Regions from separate parts of the Pseudomonas sp. StFLB209 genome, predicted to be linked through region 3. Evidence: riboswitches for the same ligand, from Rfam matches in the RefSeq annotation. Region 3 holds a riboswitch; each other region holds the start of a gene.

Region 1 (7,532 bases), 530 kb from region 3:
CCACGCCCTGAATCAGCAAGCGCATCGGTTTGCCAGGGATGGCCGCGAAGCCCTTGACGCGCAGGATGCCGTATTCGACCACCAGTTGATTAAGGGCACTGAGCAACACAGCCTCTTCGGCTTGCGGCAGCTTGATGGAGATCGAATCGAAAGCGTCGTGATCGTGATCGTCATCCTCCTCACCATCATGGTGAGAATCATGGTGAGTCTTGCGCCCGTCAATGTGCAGTTCAGACTCGGCGCCAACCCCCAGCAGAACGTTGAGCGGCAGGCGGCCGTTGCTGGCTTCGATGACCTTGACCGCCGGCGGCAGTTCTTCAGCCACTTCGGCGCGCACGGCGGCCAGACCGTCAGCGTCGATCATGTCGGCCTTGTTGAGGATGACCAGATCAGCGCTGGCCAGTTGGTCGGCAAACAGCTCGTGCAGCGGCGACTCATGGTCCAGGTTAGGGTCGAGCTTGCGCTGCGCATCGACCTGATCGGGGTAGGCGGCAAAAGTGCCGGCCTTGACCGCCGGGCTGTCGACCACGGTGATCACCGCGTCAACGGTGCAGGCGTTGCGGATTTCCGGCCACTGGAAAGCTTGTACCAACGGCTTGGGCAGCGCCAGGCCGCTGGTTTCGATCAGGATATGGTCCAGGTCGCCACGCCGCTCGACCAGTTCGCGCATCACCGGGAAGAACTCTTCCTGCACGGTGCAGCACAGGCAGCCATTGGCCAGTTCGTAAACCCGACCGCTGGCTTCTTCTTCGGTACAACCGATGGTGCACTGCTTGAGGATTTCACCGTCGATGCCCAACTCGCCAAATTCGTTGACGATAACCGCGATACGGCGCCCTTCGGCGTTGTCGAGCATATGCCGCAGCAAGGTGGTTTTACCCGAGCCGAGAAAGCCGGTAACGATGGTGACGGGAAGCTTGGCCAGTGTTTTCATCGGATGCCCTTTGGCAATACGGCGGGCAAGCAGGACGACAGCGGCGCATGGCTCGCTGGAGATCGCCACCGGATCACCCCGCCCGGTTGTAGTGAGAATGCTTAGAGGCAGGTCTCCTGGCTTGCGGGGAGCCTTGAACTTCAAGGCATTCACTGCGCCTTCCCGCTCGTTGAGCAGTGGCACGGCAGCGAACATGACCGCTTACAGTTGCGGGGGCAGCTGCGGACTTTCCAGATCTGGGACCGCATTCCCGTCTTAGCCTCACTCGCGTAAGGAACCTCAAGGCCGCAAGGCTACGCAGTGGGCACCGACAGGTCAACGCCGAGATTGACGTTACTGACCGCCCATGCTCTGCTACACACCTTGTTACGGGTGCCCCTCACGGGGTGAAACGGGAAACCGGTGCTGCTCAGGTCCATTGACCAGACAAAGTCCGGTGCTGCCCCCGCAACGGTAAGCGAGCGAAAGGTCTATCCACTGTGCGTACGCGCGGGAAGGCGATCTTTGTCAGACACCCTGTGTGTCCCTCGCAAGCCCGGAGACCGGCCCGCAATCACTTTATTGGACAACCCCGCGGTGGGCGGGCGCCGTCGATGCCTGCCATTTTCATGGTGGGGTTGGTGCGCATGCCTGCCCGTTTCACAACAAGAGGCCAGTGTCATGTCGAGCATCAGCAGCAGCCAGTCGGTCACCACCCCCGCCACTCTCAGCCAGCGCCTGACGGCCGCCATCGGCGCTGTCGTCATCGGTTGCAGCCTGGTGTATTTCGCCGGTTTCTCGCATATCGATGCGGTGCACAACGCCGCCCACGATACGCGCCACAGCGCCGCCTTCCCGTGCCATTGATCGAGAGCCCGTCATGTTCAAGCGCATCCTGCACACCGCAGGTTTCAGCGGCCTGCTCGCCGCCCTGCTGCTGACCCTGGTGCAAAGCCTGTGGGTCACGCCGCTGATTCTTGAGGCAGAAACCTTCGAGCAAGCCCCAGCCGCCCAAGAGCACAGCCATGCGGGCGAACCAGTGGCGGCCCATAGCCACGAACACGACGCCGAAGCCTGGGAGCCTGAAGACGGCTGGCAGCGGCTGCTGTCGACCACCGGCGGTAATCTGGTGGTGGCGGTCGGGTTTGCCCTGATGCTGGCAGGCCTGTATACCCTGCGCGCGCCGAACAGCACGGCGCAGGGCGCGTTCTGGGGACTGGCCGGCTTTGCCGTATTCGTCCTGGCCCCGACCCTCGGCCTGCCGCCTGAATTGCCGGGCACCGCGGCGGCCGAACTGGGCCAGCGCCAGACCTGGTGGATCTCCACCGCTGCCGCCACGGCCGCAGGTCTGGCACTGATGGTGTTTGGCCAAAGCCTATGGCTGAAACTGCTGGGCGCTGCCTGGCTGATCGCCCCGCATCTGTTCGGTGCGCCGCAGCCGGCCGAGCATTCGAGCCTGGCACCCGAGGCGCTGGAAGCGCAGTTCATCATCGCCTCGCTGGTGACCAACGTAGTGTTCTGGGTTGCCCTGGGCACCGTCAGTGCCTGGCTGTTCCGCCGCAGCCATGCCCGCCAGTCCTGACAGTTGCATGGCGATCGGGCTGGGCTGTCATCAGGACTGCCCGGCCGAGGCGCTGCTGGCGTTGATTGAAGCCAGCCTGGCGCAACACGGCCTGACCCTGGACGCCGTCAGCGGCCTGGCTTCAATCGACAAACGCCGCCAGACCCCAGGCTTATTGCAATTGGCCGGGCAGTTGCAGTTGCCACTGGTATTTTTCAGCGCTGCGCAATTGCAGGCGTTCGAGCCGCAGTTGACTCATCGCTCGGCGCTGACTTTGACCCATACCGGCTGTTATGGGGTGGCTGAAAGCGCGGCGCTGGCCCTTGCCAGCCAGCTGGGCAATGCCCCTGCGCGGCTGTTGATCGAGTACCGCAAGACTCGCCAGGCGACATTTGCCTTGGCGATTAGCGCCTTTGACCAGCACCCTTGAATTTCTATAGCCTGTGAGGGCCCTTTTGCGAGCAGAGCTCGCTCCCACAAAGTACTCGCCGTCTTGTTCTGGAGTAACGATTGACTGTCTATTTCATCGGCGCCGGCCCCGGCGATCCGGAGCTGATTACCGTCAAAGGCCAGCGTTTGATTCGTAGCTGCCCGGTCATTATTTATGCCGGCTCACTGGTGCCGGTGGCGGTCCTGGAGGGGCATGGCGCCAGCCAAGTGGTCAACAGCGCCGAATTACACCTCGAACAGATCATTGCCTTGATGAAATCTGCTCATGCACAGAGCCAGGATGTGGCCCGCGTGCACTCCGGCGACCCGAGCCTGTATGGCGCGATCGGCGAGCAGATTCGTTGCCTGCGCGAACTGCAGATTCCATTCGAAATCATCCCCGGCGTCACCGCCACCGCCGCCTGCGCGGCGTTGCTGGAAACCGAACTGACGCTGCCGGACATCGCCCAAAGCGTGATCCTGACCCGCTACGCCGACACCTCACCGATGCCGGCCGGCGAAGCACTGGCCGACCTGGCACGCCACGGCACGACCATGGCGATCCACCTGGGGATCAAGAATATCGGGCGGATTGTTGAAGAGCTATTACCGCATTATGGCGTCGACTGCCCGATTGCAGTGGTGCACCGCGCCAGCTGGCCGGACCAGGACTGGGTGCGCGGCACGCTGGCCGATATCGAGGCACAGGTGCAGGCCAAAGGCTTTCGGCGCACCGCATTGATCGTTGTGGGGCGGGTGCTGGCGGCGGACAGCTTTGCCGAATCGGCGCTGTATCGGGCCGGGCATGCGCATCTGTACCGGCCTTGAGGGCACGGAAGTAACGTCAATACTGTTTATTTGGACCGGTGGGAGCCGCCGGGGGCATTCAGTGCTTAAGTGAACTGTATTGAGGCTGACGTAGGAGCTGCTTTAGCAGCGAAAACATGCTTAATGCTTCGCGGCTGAAGCCGCTCCTACGAGCATGGGAAACACCAGACAACAATCAGTAGTAGGCGTTTTCTTTCTGGGTGTGGTCGGTCACGTCGCGCACGCCGTGCAGCTCGGGAATGCGCTCGAGCAAGGTGCGCTCGATACCTTCCTTGAGGGTTACGTCCGCCTGGCCACAGCCCTGGCAGCCACCGCCGAATTGCAGCACGGCAATGTTCTGCTCGCCCTCTTCCACCACGTCGATCAGGCTGACCTGGCCGCCGTGGCTGGCGAGCCCCGGGTTGATCTCGGTTTGCAGGTAGTAGTTGATGCGCTCGTTGATCGGGCTGTCGGCATTGACCATCGGCACCTTGGCGTTGGGTGCCTTGATGGTCAGCTGGCCGCCCATGCGGTCGGTGGCGTAATCGACCACCGCGTCGTCCAGAAAGGCTTCGCTGAAGCCGTCAATCCAGGCGGTGAAACGCTTGAGGCCCAGAGCCTTGTCTTCTGGCTTCTCTTCGCCGGGCTTGCAGTAGGCGATGCAGGTCTCGGCATATTGAGTACCGGGCTGGGTGATGAAAACACGGATGCCTATACCGGGGGTATTCTGCTTTTCCAGCAGATCAGCCAGGTAGTCGTGGGCAGCATCAGTTATGGTTATGGCGGTCATGAACATTCCTCGCAGACTTGCCGGGAGTTTACGCCAATCGAGGGCGGCGCACAAAACCTAGTGCTGTTGTCAGGAAAGCACCGATTCATCAGACCGCCTGCGCCTCGCGCCCGCTGCGCCGTGCGTCCAGCCTGGCGCGCATGCGCTGATACAGGCCCTTCTCGACCCACTCGTAGCTCAGCCAGGCCCCCACCGCAATCACCGGCACGCAGCAGGCAAACACCACGTACGGGTTGAGACTGTAACGCTGGGCCAACAGCAGCCCGCCATACAGCACCAACACGTGCAGCAAGTAGACCGAATAAGAACAGTCGCCCAGGCTCTTGAGCAGCTTGCTGCCGCGAAACAGTGGTTCGAGCGATACGCAACACAGTACGATCAAGGCACTCGGCAGCCCCCAATGCAGCAGGCGCTGGCTATTGTCGAGGTTCTGGATCAGCAACAGCCCCAGCGCCACACCGGCCAGCGGCAGCCACACCGCCTGGCGAATCCAGCCACGCTGATAGGCCATGCCAATACCGATACCCAGCAGAAATTCATAAACGATGTCATTGCCGTAGAAGCGGCTGATCAGGCCACTGCGCGCCAGCACCTCGGTCACCACGAACAACGCACTGGCAATGATCAGCGGCCGATGGCGACGCTCGAACAGGAACACCATCGAGAACAACAGGTAGAACAGCATCTCGTAATTCAGCGTCCAGCCGACATTGAGGGTCGGATACAGGCCGTAGCCGCCGGGGTTTTCCGAAGGAATGAAAAACAGCGACAGCAGAAAGTTCTGCCAGCCGATCACCTGATGCGGCAGCCACGGCGCAGCGAACAGCAATAACAGGCCCATGGCCAGGGTGTACAACCAATAGGCCGGCACGATACGTAACAGGCGCAAGGCAATGAAGCGCGAGGCAGGCATGTCCCGCTCGTGGGTCGACAGGTAGATGACCAAGCCGCTGATGACAAAAAAGATATCGACGCCTACCGCGCCCTTGGCGACGAAAAACTCGCCGATCGGCCCGCTGGCCTTGAAATCAAAAAAGATCTGCATGAAGTGATGACATACCACTACCCATGCCGCGACTGCCCGCAGGGCCTGAACCGAAATCAGCATTCCTGAACCTCGTGTGTGCGCTGTGCTCTCACTGAATCGTCCGCACCGGGTTGGCGGGACACGCAGGTTTACTGACAGCCGCAAATCACAAAAGGTCTTGAAAAACCCGTACCGCCGGTCAATCGATAATGGCTGCAGGCCATGTCTGGCGTGGCCTGCAGCTGAAAACCAGCGATCAGAACCGGACCTCAGAGGTTCTCGTAACGATTCATATCCAGCACCCCGAACTCTCGCGGGTCATGCTCCTGAATGTAGCGGCTCAGGTCATGGAACAGGCTCCAGAACTGCGGGTGGGTACGCCTGACACCCCAACGCTCGACCAGCCTCTCGAAGCCTGGCTGATCGCTGACCTGGCGCATCGCCTCGACAAAGGCCTCAACCTCGCCGGCCGGCACGTTGAACATGAAGTTCGGGTAGCTGCTCAGTACCCCGGGGTAGACCGTCAGGGTGTCGAGCCTGGGTTGATAGCGATACGATTCCCCCAGCAGGAACGCCACATTACTGTGGGCGCGGTTACGCAGTACGCTGTACACCTCGCGCTGGCCGCTGCTGTCGGCCACCCGCAGCATGGTGGCCTCGGGCATCCACTCGATGACCTTCAGTTGCCCCGCAGGTTTTGCCGCCAGCCGGCTCAGCACCTGCTCGGCATGGGCCAGTTGCGGTGCCAGCCCGGCACGCACACAGGCACCGGAAGCCGGGCAACGGTTGATCGGGTCCGCAGCCGCATTCAGCGGCCCCATGCGCTGGATCAATTGCCGGGCAAAGTCGCGCACCGTGTGCTTTTCATCGAGTTGCAGACGGCTCGGCGTGTCGTCATCGATGCGCTGGTAATCGAGCCACATCTTGATCTTGCCCGAATCCTGATACAGGTCGCTGAGCAACGCTTCACGCCGGTTGGCCGGCATCAGGCGCAGGAAGTTGATTTCCGCGCCGTTGCGGATCAGATCGAAATACAGCCGGGTCTGGGCCTGATGGGCGATATTGCCGTACACATCGAAGTTGACCACCAACTGGTAATAGGTGCGCTCCAGCAGCGGATAGTCGAACAGCCAGGTGGATTTCGGTACATCGCCAATCAGGCCCTTGCTTACCGTGGCACTGTCGAAGTGGCGAAACACCGTCAACAAGGCATTGTCGTTGCCCTTCCACAGCGTCGACCAATCGGCCGGCGGCGCATCGGCGTAGTGATCGCGCCGCAGGTTTTCATAGTCGTTACGCCGATCCTTGTAGGACAGCCACAGGCTCAGAACACTGCCGACGTCATCGTTCTGCCCCGGCATGGCCAGCAGCGGTGTAGCTTGCCCCTGATAACGGGCATCGTCGACGTACAGGTCGCTGGCCGGCTCCTGGAACAGCACCCAGAAGTGGTCGCGGATCACATCGGTGGCGATCTGCCCCCGGCATACTGGCCCGCGAATGAAGCTGTTCACAAAGTATTGGGCGTTATCGAGCATGAACTGATAGCGCGCCCTGGCCGGAATTGCCTCGAAGGTCAGGAACGGATTGGCCCGATGCCCTGGGCCGTAACCCGGCACAGCGCTGGCGTGCCAGTCGTTGTTATAGAACAGTTCCTGCACACGCTTGAGCTTCTGCGCACTCAGCGCGTAGGTGATGTGGGTCTTGTGGACGATCACACCCTGCACCGGCACCAGACGGTAGTAGAACTCGGTGCGACCAGGATCGTCGTTGGGCCGCCGGGTAGCGATGATGTCCACCGGTTTGCCGCTTGGGGTGCGCGAGCGCACCCACTGAAAGAAATGTCCGGGGTCGCCATTGTCGAAGTAAATGTGCGCCAGAAACAGATGCTCATACAGCCAGCGGCCGACCAGCGCCTGGCTGGCACCGGGGCGGTTGAGCAGCGCTTCCCACTCTTTGATCTGCGCCGCTTCCACGGCATTGGCCTGCAGCGGCTGCTGGTCTATCG
Region 2 (7,532 bases), 4.9 Mb from region 3:
GCATGGTCGCCTCACCGGGCAGCAGGCCGGCCAACTCAGCGCGCACCCCGTCGACATCGGTCAGTGCGTCGAGCAGATACAGCATGCCGCCACATTCGGCCAGCAGCGGCTTGCCCTGTGCATGGTGGGCGGCAATCGCCTCGCGCATCGAGCGGTTGGCCTGCAACGCAACGTGGTGCAATTCAGGGTAACCGCCGGGCAGGTACAGGCTGTCCGCTTCGGGCAACTGGCTGTCGTGAATCGGCGAAAAGAACTTCAGCTCCGCGCCCATGGTGCGCAGCAACTCCAGGCTGGCGCCGTAGGTGAAAGCAAAAGCTTCGTCACGGGCAATCGCAACCCGCACCCCGGCCAGCCAGGGCTCGACCGGTTGCGGCTCGGGCGCAGCAAAACTGACCGGCGGCGGCAGCGCAACTTCGCAAGTGCCGGCCAGCGCCTCGGCCGCAGCATCTAGGCGCGTATCCAGGTCATTCAGTTCGCTGGCCTGCACCAGGCCCAAATGCCGACTGGGCAGTTCAATACCGGTTTCACGTGACAACGCGCCGTACCAGCGCAGGCCTTCGGTCAGGCTGTTTTCCAGCAACTGCGCATGGCGCACCGTGCCAACCCGGTTGGCCAGCACACCGGCGAATGGCAGGTCTGGCTGATAACGGGCCAGGCCCAGCGCCAGTGCACCAAAGGTCTGGGCCATGGCAGTACCGTCAATAACGCCCAGCACCGGCACCCCGAAGTGGCGGGCCAGATCCGCGCTGGAGGGCGTGCCATCGAACAGGCCCATAACCCCTTCAATCAGGATCAGGTCAGCCTCAGCGGCCGCCTCCCAGAGCAGCCGCCGGCTTTCATCGGCGCCGACCATCCACAGGTCCAGTTGATAGACCGGCGCACCACTGGCGCGTTCGAGAATCATCGGGTCGAGAAAGTCCGGCCCGCACTTGAACACCCGGACCTTGCGGCCCTGATTGCGATGCAAACGTGCCAGGGCAGCAGTGACGGTAGTCTTGCCCTGGCCGGACGCCGGCGCGGCGATCAGCACCGCAGGACATTGTCGCGCTTGCGCATCACTCACAGTTCGATGCCCTTCTGCGCCCGGATGCCGGCCTGGAAGGCATGCTTGACCATGCCGATCTCCGAGACGGTATCGGCCAGCTCGATCAGTTCCGGTTTTGCCCCGCGACCGGTCACCACGACGTGCTGCATCGGCGGGCGCGCCTGCAGGTCGTTGAGCACCTGCTCCAGGTCGAGGTAGCCGTGTTTGAGCGCGATATTCAACTCGTCGAGGATCACCAGATTGATGTTCGGGTCGCTGAGCAACTGCTTCGACACTTGCCAGGCCGCTTCGGCAGCGGCGATGTCGCGCTGGCGGTCCTGGGTTTCCCAGGTAAAGCCCTCGCCCATGACGTGATAACGCACCTGGTCGGGGAAACGGCGGAAGAACAGCTCTTCGCCAGTGGCGTTACGGCCCTTGATAAATTGCACCACGCCACACTGCATATCGTGGCCCATCGCCCGGGCGAGCATGCCAAAGGCCGAGCTGCTCTTGCCCTTGCCATTGCCGCCCAGCACCAGCAGCAGGCCGCACTCGTTGGGCGAGTTGGCGATGCGTTCATCGATAATGGCTTTTTTACGCTGCATGCGCGCCAGATGGCGCTCGTCGCGTTCGAGGGACTCGTTCATCTCAGCTCTCCGCTGGAAAGGCAGGCGAAAGCAGACAACAGGACGACAGAACGCCAAGGCAGTCAGTTGCCTTGCGCAGAGCATCGCCCGCCGTGATGCCTTGAATACGTGACAGGCCGGTCTCCGGGCTCATGAGCGAGGCATTGCCTGCCGACCGTGCGCCTTCCCGGAGAATGTCCAGTGGCACGATGCGCGGTCTTGACTCATTTACCGTTGCGGGGGCAGCGCCGGAATCGAAGTGCGTGTCTTCCCACCGGCTTCCCTGTTTCACCCTGCCAGCCGTTGGCTGCCGGGCACCTGAAACAAACCGCGAAGGGTAGAGGGTTGGGCATGGAGCGTCAAACGGTATCGGGTCGGGTATCGGCGCGTCTGCGCGTAGGAGCGGCTTTAGCCGCGAAGATCTTTAGCGTTGTGCACAGGGTCTTTGCCGCAGTTGTCTGTTCGCCAGGTTCCGTTCTTTACGAGCGGGTTACTTTGGTTTCGCCCAAACTAACCAAAGGCGTTGCTCCGGTCTTGGCCCCGCCCTTCGGGGCGGGGTTCCCTCGCTCCGGCGCCAATCGTCGCGTTCGGCGGCGTCTGTGATAACTCGGTTCAAAAAGCAAAAGCAACAACAGAAGCGAAAGCAATGGCGACGCTTCGCGGCTGAAGCCGCTCCTACAATCTGGGTGTCCGGGCGGACACCCAAGCGGCTCAACGGTTGTTCTGCGCCAGGCTGGAAGGCTCCAGAACGCGCTTGGCGTTCAGGTAGGCTTTCTGCCAATAAGGCGAGCCGAGGCTGTCGAGCTTGACGGTGCCGCCAGTGGCCGGGGCATGCACGAAGCGGCCTTCGCCGACGTAGATGCCGGCATGGGAGACCTGCGAGCCGCCGGAGGTGGCGAAGAACACCAGGTCGCCGGTCTGCAGGTTCTCGCGGCCGACGTTGGGCGCTTTCATCACGATCATGTCGCGGGTCGAACGCGGCAGGCTGATGCCCGCCATGTCGCGGTAGACATAGCCGATCAGGCCACTGCAGTCGAAGCCGGAGTCCGGGGTATTACCGCCCCAGCGGTAAGGCGTGCCGACCAGGCCGAGCGCGCGAAACAGCACGTCTTCGGCAGCGGGTGAATTCAGCACCGCAGGCGCGACGATCACCGGCCGCTGGACGACCTTGGGTTTGGGCGGCGGCGCGCTGGCGCAGGCGCCGAGCAGCGCAGCGAGAGAGATCACGGCACAGCGTAAGAAAATCGACATGACCACAAAAACTCCATCAGGAATGCGGCTTTACTGCCGAAAGCTAGAAAGCCCGTTAAGAGAGACTAGCTGAAGACCAGAGCGCTGTGCAGAGGTTTCAGACAATCCGACCAAACGGGCTTTCCAGTTAACAGGCCGTTTCAAACAGCTTGTGTTAGTTATGACGCTTGTTGCTGACCGGCTTGACGCTGGTGGAAGTCATTGCAGTGGTCTGGGCCTCACCGGAGGCTGGTGCCAACACCAGAGCGCGCTTGGCTTCGACGAAGGTTTTGCTCCAGTAGGTGTCGTCCAGGCTGTCGATCCGCACCCCACCGCTACGGCGGCTGCTGGAGTGGATGAACTGGTCGTCGCCCAGATAGATCGCAGCGTGGCTGATACGGCCGCGGCCGGCAGTGCTGAAGAACAGCAGGTCGCCTGGCTTGAGGTCATGACGCGAGACCTGCGGGGCGTCGATTTTCATCATGTCGCGGCTCGAACGCGGCAGGGTCATGCCGGCTTCTTCGCGGAACAGGTAGCTGATGAAACCGCTGCAATCGAAACCGGCAGTGGAGTTGCCGCCAAAGCGGTAACGGGTGCCGATCAGCGCCTTGCCGCGCTCCAGAATGCTGTCTGCCAGCAACGGCAGCTGGTAGGCGTTCTCGTCGGTGAACTCGGCCAGCTCTTCTTCCGCTTCCAGAGCTTGCTGGGCACGGATGTTGTGCGCCTGACGGGCACTGGATTGAGCGGTAACGGAATTCTGGTATTGAGCGAATTGCTCTGGCTGGGTCACCGATGACTGGGTGGAGCAGCCGAATAGAAAAGTAACTAAAGCGAGTGGCACGAGGGGTGCGAAGCGTAAAACTTGCATGGGCACGACCGTGGCGTCAAAAAATGAGGAGCCGCGACTATGCCCGCTATCCAACCGATTTGCAAATTCTATCGAATTAAATGTGACTTATGAGTTCCGGCATGACATGTGCCGCCCGGCCCTGCAGGAAAATATCCATCCCCGCACTGTGATCAGTGGCCTGAGGATTGATTTCCAGGGTAAAGCCGCCGGTAATCCGCGTGCGCAACACCGGCTCGTGAATATAGGGAAAGCTGGCGGTGGTGCCGATACTCAGCACCGCGTCGAAACCCAGCGCCATTTGCGCTTGCAGAGCGTCTATAGCGGGCTCAGGGAGCATTTCCTGGAACAGAACAACCGGCGGTCGCAAAATGCCATGACAATGGCTACACAGCGGCGGTAGCTCGGCTGACAGGTGCCCGGCCAGTTGCGGGTCTTCGGCGCCGCACGCCTGGCAAAACAGCGGAGTCATTTGCCCATGAATCTCGATCAGGCGCTCCGGCGGACTGCCCGCAGCCCGGTGATAGCCATCGACATTCTGGGTCAGCACCCAGCAATCAGGCTTGAGGCGCTGTAATTGCGCGATGGCGTAATGGGCGATGTTGGGCTCGCCAGCAAGGCAGGCCTTGCCCAGTTCAGCGATGTATTTCCAACACAGCGCCGGATCGCGGCGCAGCATCGGCCCGGACAGCGCCATTTCAATAGGCAAGCCATCATCGGTACGGCCGTTATACAGGCCGCCCAGACCACGATAGGTCGGCAACCCTGAATCGGCCGACAGACCGGCACCGGTGATGATCAGAATACGTTGGGCATGCCGCAAGGCGGCGGCGGCCTGGCGGATCAGTTGCTGATCGAGCGGCGCCGCTACCACCCAAGGGTTTCCTTGAGAAAAGGAATGGTCAGTTTGCGCTTTTCTTGCAGCGAGGCCTGATCGAGGCGTTCAAGCAGTTCGAACAACGCACTCATGCTGCGCGTGCCACGGGTCAGAATGAAATGCCCGACTTCGTCGGTGAGGTGCAGACCACGGCGCGAGGCACGCAGTTGCAAGGCGCGCAGCTTGTCTTCATCAGACAGGCCGCGCATCTGGAACACCAGCGCCATGGTCAGGCGTGACTTGAGGTCAGGCAGCTTGATCGACAGCTCGCGAGGTGACTTGGACGCGGCAATCAATAAACGCCGGCCACTGTCACGCAAACGATTGAACAGGTGAAACAGCGCCTCTTCCCAGTCAGCCTTGCCGGCGATGGCCTGCAAGTCATCCAGGCAAACCAGTTCGTACTGCTCAAGATGATCGAACAGCTCGACGCCCTGCTCGAGCAACTCGGTCAGCGGCAGGTAGACCGCCGGCTCGCCCAGTTGCTTGAAGCGCAGGCAGGCCGCCTGCAACAGATGAGAGCGCCCCACCCCGTCTTTGCCCCACAGATAGATGAGGCTTTCGGTCCATCCCGCATCGGCCTCGCACAACCGCTCGACATAGCCGAGGGCCGCCGCGTTGGCGCCGGGATAGTAATTGATGAAAGTGGCGTCATCGCGCAGACGCACACTCAGGGGCAGCTGAACCGGTTTCATGCTGACTGGGCGCTTCCTGGGAGCAAGCGATGACCTCTGAATAAAGTTAGCAAAGTCTATACCCGTGAGGCGGACCGCACAATGCGACAGACTTCAAGCAAAATCAAAGGCTTGCGTTTTTTCGCAGCGCCTGCTCCAGCGGTGTTTGCCAGCATCGGCCATCAAAGTTCCGGGTCACGACTGCCTGCATACATGTCCGACTCTTTGTACAGGGTATGCACATGGCGCAGCAACACCATGATCACCGCCGCCACCGGCAACGCCAACAGGATGCCAGTAAAGCCGAACAACTCACCGCCCGCCAGAATCGCGAAGATCACCGCCACCGGGTGCAGGCCGATACGGTCGCCCACCAGTAAAGGGGTGAGAACCATGCCTTCCAGCGCCTGACCGATCATGAACACCGCAACGATCCCGAGCATCGGATACAGGTCACCACCGAACTGGAACAAGCCGGCGATCAGTGCGGCGCCAATACCGATAACGAAGCCCATATAAGGCACGATCGCTGCCAGACCGGCAATCATGCCGATCAGCAACCCCAGTTCCAGGCCCACCAGCATCAGCCCGGCCGAATAGATCACGCCAAGGCCGACCATCACCAACAACTGGCCGCGAATGAAGGCGCCCAGCACTTCGTGACATTCACTGGCAAGGCCCATGATCTGGGTTTCACGCTGGCGCGGCAGCAGGCTGCGCAGTTTGGCCATCATCAGATCCCAGTCGCGCAGCAGATAGAAGCTCACCACCGGGATCAGCACCAGATTGGCCAGCCAGGCCATCAGCGCCAGGCTCGAAGCGGTGGCCTGGGAGAGCACCAGGCCAACGATATCGCCAGCCTGCCCCATATGCCCGGCCAGCGCAGTCTTGAGCTTGTCGAACCGCCAGAAGCCATCGGACAGGCCGAACTTGGCCTGCGCCCACGGCAAGGCGGTGTGTTGCAGCCAGTCGAGGATCTGCGGGGCCAGCTCATAAAGGCGGATCAACTGCTTGACCAGCATCGGCACCAGCACCAGCAGCAACGCCAGCATGATCAAGGTAAACAAACCGAACACCGCTGCTACGCCGAGGGTACGGGACAAGCCAAGACGCTCCAGGCGGTCGACCAGCGGGTCGCCCATATAGGCCAGCAGCAACGCGACCAGAAACGGCATCAGGATCGAATGCAGCGAGAATAGAAAGGCGATCAGCAGCGCCGCAGCGCCCAGCCAGTACCAGCGTTTTATGTCAGTCATTGATGTTCCTCATCAAACAACCGGTGCGCAGGAGCCACCGTTGGGTAGCGCCGCTCGCTCAGCGCAAATCAAAGGTGATCGTGGGAGCGAGCCTGCTCGCGAAGAGGCCAGTAAAGCCGGCACATTTGCCATGAACTTCAGGCAGTCTTCGCGATCAAGAATCTCCCGCAAAACCGTTACCAACGGAAATACAGTTTGCCGGCACTGACGGGCGCGCCAGCCTCAGCACCTGGCGTCGGGGCTGTAGCCGGGGCGCTGGCATCCACGGGCACAGCCTCACTGGCCGGGATTTCCTGCAGACGGGCCAGACCAAGCTGGTTACGCAGTTGCTCGGCACTGGTCCCGACCGCAAAGGTGCTGCGCTCGCCTTCGACCAGTACCAGCTTGCCGCCCATGGCTTCGAGCACCCGCATCAATTGCGCATAACGCTCAAGGTTCATGCCCTGAACCTCGAACTGCAGCGTACTGGCGGTCGCGCCGGGCTTGACCGCGAAGCGTGGCGCCAGGCGCTCGGTAACCGCCAGCAGCACGGCATCGGCCAGCGCCTCGACACTGTCGCCGCCGACATTGCCCTGCTCACGCTGCTCACCCAGCCACAGGCGCCACTGCGCCTGCCACTTGCCGCCCTCTTCACGGGCATGCACCGCCAGAATGGCGTCAGCGCCGTAACGCTCGGACGCTTGCTTGAGCTCGCCCGGATCACTGGCGGACAGATGCTGTGCGGTGCCGACACCCTGCTCGCTCAGATCGGCCAGCGGCAGCTGCATGGGCAGACCGCGATGCTGAGCGGCGCGGCGCAGCGGCGCGGCAGCCTCCTGCGCGTCGCCGACCAGATTCGAGCCTTCAGTGGAGTCGATCAGCCACCAGCCAAGAATGCTCGGGCGGTTGCTGCCCCAGATCGGCAGACCGGCCTGACGCAAGGCACGATCCGTGCTGGCCGGGTCAAAATCGACCAGCAGGGTCTGCGGCGGGCCAGGCTCATAGCCGTACTGGCTGAT
Region 3 (7,532 bases):
GCCGGTCGCCGGTGACGATGAACAACTGCTCAAGACCCAGATTGTCGATGCGTTCGAGCTGACCGAGTAGGTCAGCGCGCTCGCGGTCCTTGCCGGAAAAATGCACCAGCGCCGGCACCGGACGCGACAGGCGGCTGTAGGCATCCAGCGGCGTCAGGTCGAAACGGCTGCCGACCCGGTCGGCAATCGTGCCGAGCAACGGCCAGCCGCAGAAATCGCCGCGCTGCATCAGCGTCTCGAACGATTCGAAGCTTTTCGCGGTGGGCTTGGGCACGAATTCGACGAGGCAAACGAAAGGCTGCTCGTTAAGGGCCTGCTTGAGGCTGATCATCATGTCGCTACCGGTGGGGCAAGGCGCTTATTGTCGACTGGTGGCGTGGGTGCCTGTTGTCTGAGAGCGACATGGCGAGAACGGCCAAGCGGCGATTGAGCAGGGGATAAATGCGAATATGAGAAAAACTCTAGTTCATCTCAAATTATATGAGTTTGTCTCAGTCGCTGCGCTTGCCGACAATTGGCCATCGAATATCTGCACCGAAGGATTGCACCATGGCCCTGGCACATAATCTGGGTTTTCCGCGCTCTGGCCGCGACCATGAACTGAACAAGGCGCGTGAGGCCTTCTGTAACGGCGAGCTCGACGAAGCCGGGTTGCGTGCCAAAGGCCGAGCGTTGCGTAGCGCGCACTGGCAAATGCAAAAGGGGGCCGGTATCGAGCTGTTGCCGGTGGGTGATTTCGCCTGGTACGACCAGGTGCTGAGCCACTCGCTGATGTTCGGTGTGGTCGCGCCGCATGTACGTAGCAAAGGCGAATTCAGGCCGACGTTACAGACGCTGTTCAGCATGGCCCGTGACGCCACTGCCGACGACATGAGCCGGTGGTTTGACACTCAGGAGCACTATCTGGTCCCTGAGTTCAGCGCCGATCAAGCGTTTTCCCTGAGCTGGGAGCAGTTGTTCGAAGAAGTCGACGAAGCCCATGCGCTGGGGTATGCGGTCAAACCGGTGGTGATCGGCCCGCTGACTTACCTGTGGCTGGGCAAGGCCAAGGACCAGGCGTTCAACAAACTGGAACTGGTCGACCGCCTGCTGCCGCTGTATGGCCAGATCTTTCAGCGCCTGGCTGCCCAGGGTGTCGAGTGGGTGCAGATCGATGAGCCGATCCTGGTGCTCGACCTGCCGCAGGAGTGGAAAAATGCCTATGAGCGCGTCTACAACCTGCTGCAGCGCGAACCGCTGAAGAAGCTGGTCGCCACTTATTTCGGTGGCCTGGAAGACAACCTTGGCCTGGCCGCCGGATTACCGGTCGATGGCCTGCACATCGACCTGGCTTGCGCCCCGGCCCGTTACCCGGTGATTCTCGACCGCTTGCCGGCATACAAGATCCTGTCGCTGGGGCTGGTCGACGCTCGTCAGCCGCAACGCTGCGATCTGGACCGGGCGCTGGCGCTGTTGCGCCATGCTCACGAACGGCTTGGTGAACGCCTGTGGGTCGCGCCATCGTGCTCGTTGCTGCACGGTCCGGCCGCCGCAGCCGGTGATGGCCTGCCTGATGCCGGACGGCACGGCGGGCTGGCCAGCGCCGTGCAAAAGTGCGCTGAGGTTGCCGTGCTGGCCAAGGCGCTCAACTGGCCAGAGTCTGTCACCGCGACCCCGGCACAGAGCTGCGCGGCCTAAGCGTGGCCGCTTGAAGCCCAAAGGTTCCGGTGGTTGTGCTGGCTGGAGGTGTCATGAAAACCATCCTGATCATTGGCATCGGTGCCGGCAACCCGGACTACCTCACTGTCCAGGCCGTTAACGCGCTGAATCAGGTGGATGTGTTCTTCCTGATGGATAAAGGCCTGAGCAAGGGCAAGCTCAATCAGCTGCGGCGGGACATCTGCGAGCGTTACATCAAGGACCGTGACTACCGCATGGTCGAAGCGCCGAGCCCGTCACGGGCAGGTGACGCTGAAGATTACCGGCAGAGCGTCGCTGAACTCAATGCGGCCAAACAGTTGGTCTTCGAGCGGCTGATTGACGAAGAGCTGCAAGACGGGCAGTGCGGGGCGTTTCTGGTCTGGGGCGATCCGTCGTTGTATGACAGCACGATCCGTATCATCGAAGCCATCAGCCGGAGCGGGCGTCACGCGCTGGATTATCAGGTGATTCCCGGCATCAGCAGCGTCCAGGCCCTGGCCGCACAGCACAAGGTGGCACTCAACAATATCGGTCGCTCGATCGCGATCACCCCCGGGCGGCTTGTGGCCGAAGGCTTTGCCGATAATGTCGACAGTGTGGTGGTGATGCTCGATGCCGGGAATGGCTTGCACAGTCTGGTTGACCAGGATCTGGAGGTCTACTGGGGCGCTTACCTGGGCACGGAAGATGAAATCCTCGTTTCAGGCAAGCTGCATGATGTGGTTCAAGACATTGAGCGGCTGCGTGAGCAGGCCAGGGCAGCCAATGGCTGGATCATGGACACCTGCCTGCTTAAACGGCCTGAATGACCGGCCGGGCGGCGATCCGCTTTAGCCGGGAAGCCTTCGCGGCTAAAGCCGCTCCTACGGGATAATGCCGATCAGTTAAGGGCGGCGCGGCCCGGTGGGAGTCGGCTCAGCCGACGAATGCAATGGCGCGTCCACCAACTTAGCGTGAAGCCCGCAAATTCTGCAGTTGCGTAGCAAAACGCTCTTTGGCCCGCGCCGGCAGGTCATCTGGCAGACCTGCCTGGCTATTTGCTTCACCCACCTGAATCAGCATGACCATGCCCATAGCCAGATGCGGAATGCACTGCACGCCGTACAGTCCCGGCACGCTGAAAGTGTGTTCGAACGGCTTGTTCAACGGGCTTTTGAAGGCATCGGCGCCCTGCGGTAGCAGGCCCGTCAGGCTGGCCGCGTTATGGCCGCTCTGGGTGGGCAGAAATCGCACCGTATCACCGGCAGCGATGTGCAGGTGATCCGGTTCATAGACCATGGCGCCCTCGGCGCCACGGGTGAGCATTTTGACTTCCCAGACTTCTGCTGTCGCTGGCAGTGCGATACCGAGCAGCAGCCAGCAGGCCAAACGTCTCATGGCTGTTCGGCCTTGCCACTGGCAAACGCGCTGGCCAGGGTTTCCAGGCCACGGAACAGGCGCACACCAGCCTGCATGGCGTCAGCGTCGAGGATGATGATGCGGTTGTTCTTCACCGCATCCATGTTTTTGGTCACCGGGTCTTTGTGGAGAAACTCCAGCTTTTTCTGGAAGTCATCCGCCGGGAAACGCCGACGGTCCATGCGCGCAATGATGATCCAGGTCGGGTTGGCCTTGGCCAGGGTTTCCCAGCCCACGGTTGGCCATTCTTCACTGGACTCGACCACGTTGCGCACGCCCAGGGTCTGCAGCATGAAGTCGGCAACACCCTGGCGACCGGCGACGTACGGGTCGATTTCCAGGTCAGCGCTGGAGAACCAGAACACCGCACTGGTGTTGCTCAGGTCCTTGCCAGCCAGTTGACGGGTGGCGTTGTCCAGGCGTCCCTTCAGCTCGGTGTTCAACTGCTGGCCACGCTCCTGCACATCGAAAATCTCGGCCAACTGGCTGACGCTTTTATAGATGGTGTCGATCTGGAAGTTTTGCGTGCGGGTGCCGTCGGCGCCGACCAGGTTGTCCTTGCCTTCACAGTCCGAAGGCAGCAGGTAGGTGGGGATCTTCAGGTCGCTGAATTGCTCACGGGTGCCGACCACCCCTTGGGGGCCGACCATCCACTCGAACTGCACGGTCAGCAGTTGCGGCCGCTTGCCGATCACCGCCTCGAAGCTCGGATCGTTGTCGGCCAGGCGCTCGACCTTGTCGTTCTGCGCCTTGAACTCCGGCAGCACATTGTTGAACCACAACGAGGTGCCCACCAGTTTGTCGCCCAGCCCCAGCGAATAAAGAATTTCCGTGCCGGCCTGGCCGATGGTGACGGCGCGCTCGGGAGCCTGGGCGAAAGTCTGTGGCTTGCCACAGTTATCGATGGTCAACGGGTACTGGGTGGCGGCGGCCTGGGCCAGACCGGCAAGGCTGAACGTGGCGGCCAGGGTGATAAGGCGAGCGAGCATGCTGCGGTACTCCTGTCGAAGCTGCACAAAGGCAGGCGCCCGGACAGGCATCGATAAGCCCCATAAACACAGGGCTGCACCCGGAGCCGGGCGCGGATGTCCATCCCGGACACCCCGCCGGTTGGTTGATTTTTTGCCGGCAGGTCTCCTGACTGGCGCGTCCAGGCCCGGCTCCGGCCTTCCCGGATCGTTTGACCCAGTGGCATCGTGGAGCAGGCTCGGCACCTACAGTTGCGGGGGCAGTTCCGGTTCGCGGGTCAGATGGCCGAGCAACCTGATGAGCGACGGATTCCCTATTAATTCCTGGTGGAAACCGGCGAGCGGCATGGTAGGGCATCGGGCTGTAAAGCGAAAGGTCAGGGCCGGTGCCACGGCGGGTTCCCCGCACGTCTGGCAAGGTGTAGCATCAGCACCGGCCTGATGCTGCCCGCCGCTCGCCCTGCGTCTTCTACCGGCCAGGAAGGTGAAAGCATCGCTGTACACACCCAACCCTATCGCTGCTTTCAAGCGTCGAGGCTTGGCAATGCGGGCACCGGACTGCCTTGACCGGAGAGCTGTGATGATCACCATTGAACAGGCCAAACAAATGGCCAAGCGCTTGCGCGCTGCGTTGCCCGATAGCGTACTTTCGCATAGCGCCGCGCTGGAACTGGTCGCCCAACAGTTGGGTTACAAGGACTGGAATGTTGCGGCAGCGCGGCTGCCCGAGCAGTCTGCACCGGCCGCGATCAGCTTCGCCAAACCAATCCCGATCCTGCGCAGCTTCGACGAAGCCAAGGCGCGGGAGTTCTATCTGGATTTCCTGGGTTTCAGTGTCGAGTTCGAACACCGCTTCGAGCCAGGCCTGCCGCTGTACCTGGGTATCGTACGCGATGGCCTGCAACTGCACTTGTCCGAACACCATGGCGATGCCAGCCCCGGCGCGACCATTTTCATTCCGATGCAGGGTGTCGAGGCGCTGCGCGATGAGCTGCACGCCAAGCAATACGGCTACGGACGCCCGCAAATCGTCGAGCAGGCCTGGGGGCGGCTGCTGGAAGTGCATGACCCGTTCGGTAACCGGTTGAGGTTCTGCGAAGACTGATACAGCGCTTTCGCGACCCTAGTCATGAAGCGGTTGCACTCTGTTCGCGGCTGAAGCCGCTCCTGCATGGTGCCGAATTATTTCGGCAAAACGTTCAAATGCCGGTGTGGCATAGCCCCTTCGCCACACCAGCCAGGTCGTGCGGTTGCCGAGGTCCAGAGTCGGCAACTGCACCGGGTATTGGCACAGTTGCAAGACGCTGCGCGGCAACACCGTCACCGCCGCACCTGCGGCCACACAGGCCAGCATGGCGTGATAAGAGCCCAATTCCTGAAACTGCCAGCGCGGATCATTGGCCGTTTGCAGCGCCTGCTCGGCCAGCGCCCGATACGTGCAACCGGATTTGAACGCCGCCAAGGTGCGAGTGCGTACCTGAGCAGGTTTTTGCACTTCAGCCTCGCTGGCTGGCAGCAGGAGCAGCAGTTGTTCTTGCCAGAGTTGCATGCCTCGCAAGCCGCTGGTGGCCATCGCCAGTTCATCGTTCAAATCTTCGGGCAAGGCCACGAAGGCGCAGTCGAGCAAGCCCTGACGAAGCTGTTCGAGCAGCACCACCGAGGGGCCGGTGCTGATCAGTAAACGGGTTTGCGGATAAGCCAGGCTGTAGGCGGCCAGCGGCTCAGGCAAGCGACTGGCGGCGGTGCTTTCCATGCTGCCGACCCGCAGGCTGCCGCCCTCGGCGCTGCCGTTGAGCATCTGCCGTGCTTCATCCTCCAGCGCCAGCATGCGCCGGGCGTAGCTCAGGAACTGCTGGCCGGCCGGCGACAGGGCGATGCGTTTACCACTGCGAATGAACAGCTCGGTGGCAAGCTCTGCTTCCAGTTGCTGGATGCGCGTGGTGACATTCGAGGCCGCTCGACCCAGGCGCGCGGCGGCGCGAGTGATGCTCAGCTCGGCGGCCACAGCGTCGAAAATGCGCAGGCTTTCCAGATCCAATTAAATTCACCATTGAAGAATAATGTGACTATATTATTCTCAATATGATAATTATCAATCGCCGTTTTACTTGAGCATCCGGTGGAGCCGATCATGAGTTTTGCTAACGCATTTACTGCCCGGCTGGGCACCCATCCGATCATCCAGGCGCCCATGGCCGGAGTTGCCACGCCTGAACTGGCAGCGGCGGTATCGAATGCAGGTGCGCTGGGCTCGCTGGGCATCGGCGCCAGCACGGTGGCCCAGGCCCGGCAGATGATCGAGCAGACCCAGGCACTGACCGACCGGCCATTCAACGTCAATGTGTTCTGTCATGCGCCCGCCGTGCGCGATGCTGCGCGCGAGCAGGCCTGGCTCAGGCACTTGCAGCCGTTGTTCGATGAGTTTGCCGTGGAGCCGCCGGCTGCTCTGGACGAAATCTACAAAAGCTTTGCCACCGATGATCAACTGTTCGAGATGTTGCTCGACACGCGCCCGGCGGTGGTCAGTTTTCATTTCGGCCTGCCGTCTGCCGCGCAACTGCAAGCGTTCAAACAGGCCGGAATTTTCACCCTGGCCAGTGCCACCAATCTGCCCGAGGCACTGCAGATCCAACAGCTGGGCTTTGATGGCATCGTTGCTCAAGGCATCGAGGCCGGCGGGCACCGCGGGATGTTCGACCCGCAGGCGGTTGATGAGCGGTTGAGCACTTCGGTGCTGGTGCGGTTGCTGGCCAACCACATCGACCTGCCGATCATTGCCGCTGGCGGCATCATGGACGGCCAGGGGATTCGGGCTGCGCTGGATCTAGGGGCGGCTGCCGCGCAACTGGGTACGGCTTTTATCCTCTGCCCCGAGTCGGCGGCCAACCAGGGTTATCGCGCCAATCTGAAAAGCCCGCGCGCGGCTGTGACCCGCCTGACCGCCACGCTGTCCGGGCGTCCGGCGCGGGGCATCGTCAATCGGTTTATCGAGCATGCCGAGCGGGGCGGTGTGCAGCCTGCGGCTTATCCGCTGGCCTATGATGCGGCCAAGCAGCTCAATGGCGCAGCGGCCAGGGCCGGCAGCGATGAGTTTGCTGCGCATTGGGCCGGGCAGGGCGCACCGCTGGCCCGCCAGCTGCCGGCCCGCGAACTGGTTGAGTTGCTGGTGCAGGAGTGGCAAGGCCTGTAGGCGCGAGCTTGCTCGCGAGGGCGGCGGCACATTCGCTGCATTGCATCGGTGGTGGCTTTGTCGGGCTCTTCGTCGGAGTGCCGCCCATACCAAGGTAGCTCCGATAGAAGTGTGCAGCGTTTAACCGAACACTATCGGGCTTGAGTCGCGTTCTCCGTTCACCGGCGTTCAATTCTGTGAACTTCAACCGCTTGGCAACCCTCCATCGCAATAGGGTATGTTGGTACCGATTACTGCATGGAGGAACGCCCGATGAGCAGCAACGACTTCACCCCCAACGAGCCCTTCAAGCGGTT

Evidence for each region. Region 3 has a riboswitch for cobalamin ahead of PSCI_RS23905 (ABC transporter substrate-binding protein). Riboswitches for the same ligand answer to the same signal wherever they lie in the genome.
Region 1: another riboswitch for cobalamin. It lies ahead of PSCI_RS21825 (CbtB domain-containing protein); the one in region 3 lies ahead of PSCI_RS23905 (ABC transporter substrate-binding protein).
Region 2: another riboswitch for cobalamin. It lies ahead of cobO (cob(I)yrinic acid a,c-diamide adenosyltransferase); the one in region 3 lies ahead of PSCI_RS23905 (ABC transporter substrate-binding protein).

The regions. Positions count from the first base shown of each region.
Region 1 is NZ_AP014637.1:4,837,098-4,844,629, reverse strand. It holds gene cobW (cobalamin biosynthesis protein CobW) at 1-934, opposite strand, end outside; cobalamin riboswitch at 1,024-1,231, opposite strand; cobalamin riboswitch at 1,288-1,499, shown strand; gene PSCI_RS21825 (CbtB domain-containing protein) at 1,595-1,780, shown strand; gene PSCI_RS21820 (CbtA family protein) at 1,794-2,495, shown strand; gene PSCI_RS21815 (cobalamin biosynthesis protein) at 2,503-2,904, shown strand; gene cobM (precorrin-4 C(11)-methyltransferase) at 2,985-3,731, shown strand; gene nfuA (Fe-S biogenesis protein NfuA) at 3,907-4,500, opposite strand; gene PSCI_RS21800 (acyltransferase family protein) at 4,589-5,608, opposite strand; gene PSCI_RS21795 (fatty acid cis/trans isomerase) at 5,797-7,532, opposite strand, start outside.
Region 2 is NZ_AP014637.1:428,607-436,138, forward strand. It holds gene PSCI_RS01940 (cobyrinate a,c-diamide synthase) at 1-1,063, opposite strand, end outside; gene cobO (cob(I)yrinic acid a,c-diamide adenosyltransferase) at 1,060-1,671, opposite strand; cobalamin riboswitch at 1,769-1,987, opposite strand; gene PSCI_RS01950 (C40 family peptidase) at 2,362-2,901, opposite strand; gene PSCI_RS01955 (C40 family peptidase) at 3,056-3,748, opposite strand; gene PSCI_RS01960 (NAD-dependent deacylase) at 3,825-4,601, opposite strand; gene hda (DnaA regulatory inactivator Hda) at 4,595-5,299, opposite strand; gene PSCI_RS01970 (AI-2E family transporter) at 5,461-6,534, opposite strand; gene PSCI_RS01975 (DUF2066 domain-containing protein) at 6,711-7,532, opposite strand, start outside.
Region 3 is NZ_AP014637.1:5,367,755-5,375,286, reverse strand. It holds gene PSCI_RS23925 (methylenetetrahydrofolate reductase C-terminal domain-containing protein) at 1-331, opposite strand, end outside; partial or broken gene PSCI_RS23920 (5-methyltetrahydropteroyltriglutamate--homocysteine S-methyltransferase) at 550-1,659, shown strand; gene cobF (precorrin-6A synthase (deacetylating)) at 1,731-2,489, shown strand; gene PSCI_RS23910 (pseudoazurin) at 2,629-3,057, opposite strand; gene PSCI_RS23905 (ABC transporter substrate-binding protein) at 3,054-4,067, opposite strand; cobalamin riboswitch at 4,189-4,400, opposite strand; gene PSCI_RS23900 (glyoxalase superfamily protein) at 4,627-5,151, shown strand; gene PSCI_RS23895 (LysR substrate-binding domain-containing protein) at 5,170-6,084, opposite strand; gene PSCI_RS23890 (NAD(P)H-dependent flavin oxidoreductase) at 6,178-7,236, shown strand; gene thpR (RNA 2',3'-cyclic phosphodiesterase) at 7,489-7,532, shown strand, end outside.